Regions from separate parts of the Shewanella sp. SG41-3 genome, predicted to be linked through region 1. Evidence: predicted binding sites of a transcription regulator. Region 1 holds the regulator's gene; the other holds the start of a gene.

What was found. Region 1 encodes LexA, which represses DNA repair genes until DNA is damaged. Its sites were predicted from a motif close to TACTGTATNNNNATACAGTA; they were not measured.
Region 2: the regulator LexA is predicted to act here: its motif matches at 1,003-1,022, upstream of H5164_RS12440 (LexA family transcriptional regulator).

Annotation. Positions count from the first base shown of each region.
Region 1 covers NZ_JACJFJ010000004.1:475,835-478,250, forward strand. The annotation lists gene plsB (glycerol-3-phosphate 1-O-acyltransferase PlsB) at 1-864, opposite strand, end outside; gene lexA (transcriptional repressor LexA) at 1,129-1,743, shown strand; gene H5164_RS10505 (cell division inhibitor SulA) at 1,740-2,246, shown strand.
Region 2 covers NZ_JACJFJ010000005.1:370,004-372,419, reverse strand. The annotation lists gene H5164_RS12445 (ABC transporter permease) at 1-747, opposite strand, end outside; gene H5164_RS12440 (LexA family transcriptional regulator) at 1,049-1,462, shown strand; gene H5164_RS12435 (Y-family DNA polymerase) at 1,469-2,416, shown strand, end outside.

The sequences.
Region 1 (2,416 bases):
TTTGATATTGATACCGCTATATAATTTATTCCATAACCAAGTGAGAAAACGCTCGGCAATGCGCACTAAACTATCTGAATAGTCTGCGGCAATTTCATCAAGGTATTCAATCGCAGTTTCACGGGCTTTTTCAGGAGATACTTTTTTGTTGACCGCCTCTTCTTCAATAGCCTTTTTAATTGAATCTGACTTTAATAAAGAGGCAAATAGCATTTGACGATTAGGTAATTGTGGCCCTGTCATAACTTTACGTTGGCGACGGAAATGTACTCGCGCGACACGAGTTAATTTATGCGCAATTCTTTTATCTGTACCGTGCTCATCAGCCATATGGCGCAGCGATAACGCATTAGAAAACTGCACAAAATTATGTCGCCCTAAAAATAAAATCATCAGCCACTTACGTAACCAAGTTGGGTTTTCTCTTTCAAAAACAGCCGCTGTCATGCTGTCTTCTTCCTTACCAGGAGTACGTCCCCAATAAAGACAAACTGGCACTAATTGAATATCGAGGTCAGCATTCTCACTATGAAGCGATAATAAACGGGTAAAATAATTAAGGAACTTCTCACCACTTTCACGTTTACCAAATAGAGGTTTACGCCCCTCTAAACACACCACTCGAGGTACTCTTAAACCATCAAGCTGTAACGGCTCATAAGGACTTGGCATACCAAATCCTTCAGTGATTTCGCTCAAGGCGGCAATATCACTAATAGATTCCGTTTTCATCAAATAAACCAAGGGCTTGGTCGGATCTATATTGAGGTCATCAAACGGATCATGGGGCACCACAATGGTCTGTACCATCCATTTCTGAACCCATTTTAATGCTTGTAAAAATATTGAATCTGGTTTTGACATGGTTATTTTCGCAACATAAGCCATTGTAATATTGTCGTATAGGATACCAGAAACCACCCTGCTTACACTATCTGGCCAACTTATCTTTACGTGTAAGCTCTCACTTTAAGACATAGTGCAAGATAAAACATATATAATAACCAATAAAAACATTAATTTAAGTTACAAAAAACCAATAAAACACAAAAAATAGTTGGTTAATACTTGCACGAACACAAACACTGTATATAATGACAGTCACTGTATAAAAAGACAGGAATCATCATGAGACCGTTAACGCCGCGCCAAGCAGAAATATTAGACTTAATTAAAAACAATATCGCCGAAACAGGTATGCCACCCACTCGTGCTGAAATTGCGAAACGTCTTGGCTTTAAAAGTGCTAATGCTGCCGAAGAGCATTTAAAAGCATTAGCCAAAAAAGGCTTTATCGAGATCATGCCTGGTACCTCTCGAGGTATTCGCTTACCTCATGAAGAACAGATTGAAACCGGTTTGCCTCTGATTGGACAAGTTGCAGCTGGTGAGCCTATTTTGGCTCAAGAACACGTTGAACAGTATTATCAAGTCGACCCGAGCATGTTTAAACCTGCCGCAGACTTTCTGTTGCGCGTTCGTGGTGACAGCATGAAGAACATCGGTATTTTAGAAGGCGATTTACTCGCGGTTCATAAAATGCAACAAGCACGTAATGGCCAAGTTGTAGTGGCGCGTGTTGATGATGACGTCACCGTAAAACGATTTGAACAAAAAGGTAATGTGATTTATCTGCACGCAGAAAATGACGATTACACCCCGATTAAAGTTGATTTAAGTTGCCAAAGCCTAACCATCGAAGGGCTTGCCGTTGGCGTTATCCGTAATGGAGATTGGTTATGAACAAACTAATGGGCATCGCGCCACGTCACCCAGGCTTATGGGTAGATTTAGCTGAAACAGAATTGCATGGCAACCAAACCATTCGCACATTACAAACAGTCACCCAAGGTGAAGCTGAGTTGAGCCAGTTGTGTAGTCAACTCGCCACATTGAGCCAACAAGGTCGATGGATTGTGTTAATTAGCCCACCACACATTGGCTATAAACATATGCTGGCAAATGCTGGCGTGAGAATGGACCGTATTTTACTGGTGCACACTAAAGACGAAGTCGAAACCTTATGGGCGATGGAAAAAGCGCTTACCAGTGGAACATCAAGTGCTGTCGTCACTTGGACAAGCTCACTTGACGCTCGTGATAGTCGTCGATTAGAAATTGTAGCTAAAAGTGCACGGGCTTTAGGTGTGGTAATTGAGGATGTGAATGCTCACTTACCTCACAAACATCAACTTGTTAGCCCTACATTAATAAATGGAACAAGTAATTTTTGCTCATTTCACTAAGCATTAACCCTTACTTACCAAGCCCTGTATTGAATTCAGGGCTTTTTTTTCATCTTTTTTCAGTCAATTAGCCAACAAAGTGATCTTGATCAATGTTTAATCTACAGCTAATGTTGTTCCCAAGGATGAAATAATATTCATCTTTAATTGGACATGAATGACAGTGATTA
Region 2 (2,416 bases), on a different contig from region 1:
GGTGGAAATACCCATGACTCGCAGCGCATCAATCTCTTCATTGACCTGCATGGTGCCTAATTGAGCGGCATACGCGGCTCCTGTTCTGCCAGCCATAATAACGCCTGTCATCAGGGCGCCCATTTCACGTACCATTCCAATCGCCACTAGGTTAGCGACATACACCTGAGCACCTAACTGACGCAGCTGCACTGAACCTAAATAGGCTAAAATCATTCCCACTAGCAGACTAATCAAAGTGACAATCGCCAGTCCTTTAGGCCCTGCTTGTTCAATAAAAAATACGATATCACTGCGCCGAGTACTGGCTTTACCTCTTAACCAACGCCCTAATGCCAACGTGCTTTCCCCGACAAACACTAAGCCATCGTGCACCTGTAAGCCTTGTACAATCATGCCTTTACGAAGCGTGACCCACATGCCACCAATGACACCATCATTCGCCGTTTGATACACGGGCACATCGGTAGCTAGCTGCAGTAATTGTTGTAATCCTTGTGGGGTATCTTGAATATTGAGGGCTATTTTTTGTTGTTCACACCAGCGGGATAATTGTAATAAGGCAATGGCAAGGCTTGAATCCCACTGAGATAATTCAGTCGTCACTAATCTGACAGTATGGCAAGTTGCGGGAAGGGCGGCACAAATATCGGCACCTAGTGGTGCTTGGCCTAATTGCCAATCACCTGCAAGACTCAGGTCGCAGTTGTCATCGTGCATGTCGATATCAAATGTGGCGAGTGTCATACTAGACCCCAAAAAAAGTAGCAATCAAGTGTATATTTGCATCAAGTTCATTGTTGTACTGATCACAAGTGTAGACCAATCGCTCAGATTGTATTTTGACCTTGAACAAATAAACTCATTAACTATTAAACTGATAACGCTATCTAGCTGGCTAATAACAACCTTCAATGGCTAAATATGCCGCCTGCATATCGCGATTTAACATAAATAAACTTGCACAGACAAAATTTAGCGCTACTATGTACCCTATAATGGTACTGTGTTTTTATACAGTATCGGTATAAATGTACGAGGTTAGCGTATGCGCTTTATTCCCATTGTCGCCAGTGCTGGCATTACCGGTTTTGAAAGCCCTGCTGCTGAGTATCTTCAATTAGGCCTCAGTCTTGATGAGATGTTAGTGCAACATCCAAGTTCGACTTTTATCGGCTTAGCCCAAGGGGAGTCAATGCAAGGTGTTGGGATATTCGATGGCGACTTACTGATTGTCGATCGTCATGAAACGGCTAAAAGTGGCGATGTGATTGTGGCTAATTTTAATGGTGAATTTGTGTGTAAAATTCTCGATCTGCAACGGCGAATGCTAGTGTCATCTCATGAGCAACATTTACCAGTAACTATTTGCGATTATGATGACTTTAGTATTGAAGGTGTGGTGATCCGCTCAATTCGTTGTCATCGCCAAAGCCCCATGTTTGTTAGCCACCAAGGGTAAGCAACAATGTTTGCCTTAGTTGATGCCAATGCTTTTTATTGCAGTGCTGAACAGGTATTTCGTCCTGATTGGCGTGGTAAACCCATCATTGTACTGAGCAATAACGACGGTTGTATTGTGGCTGCTAATCGACAAGCAAAAGAAGCGGGCATACAAAAATTTCTACCCTATTTTCAAGTTAAAGCGCTATGTGCCGAGCGTAATGTGATTGTGTGTTCATCTAACTATGAGCTCTATGCCGATTTATCAGCAAAAATGATGGCGATAATAGGCCGCTTTGCGCCCGATCAGCATGTGTACTCCATCGATGAATGTTTCCTGTCGTTTAAACACAGTTACCCCGCGATTAAATGCCTGCATACCCATGGTCAGTTAATCCGTCGTACGGTTTGGAAAGAAGCACGTTTACCCGTTTGTGTCGGTATGGGTGACACCTTGACCTTAGCCAAGATAGCCAATCATGCCGCTAAAAAAATTCCAGGATACCAAGGTGTTTGCGTGATTGAGACATTGCAGCAACGCACTGACATTTTGCGTCAGCTTGCGGTCGGTGATGTATGGGGCATTGGTAGGCGCATAAGTAAAAAACTTGAAGTAATGAATATTCGCAGCGCATATGATCTTGCCTGTATGCCACCGAGCCTTGCGAGAAAACAATTTAGTATTGAAATAGAGCGAACCGTTCGTGAACTGAATGGTCAAGTCTGTAAACAATGGGATGAGGCAAGGGCAGATAAAAAACAAATTTTCTCGACTCGTAGTGTTGGTGAGCGCATCACTGACTATGAATTGCTATTACAGGCATTGAGTAAACATATCGCTATCGCGGCGCTTAAAGCGCGTCAGCAAGGCTCGTATTGCAAAACCATGTTGCTGTTTGCCAGTAATTCCCCCCATGACGAACGGCCCGTGAGTGATAAGGTCATTGTCCATTTCCCTTGCCCGACACATTGC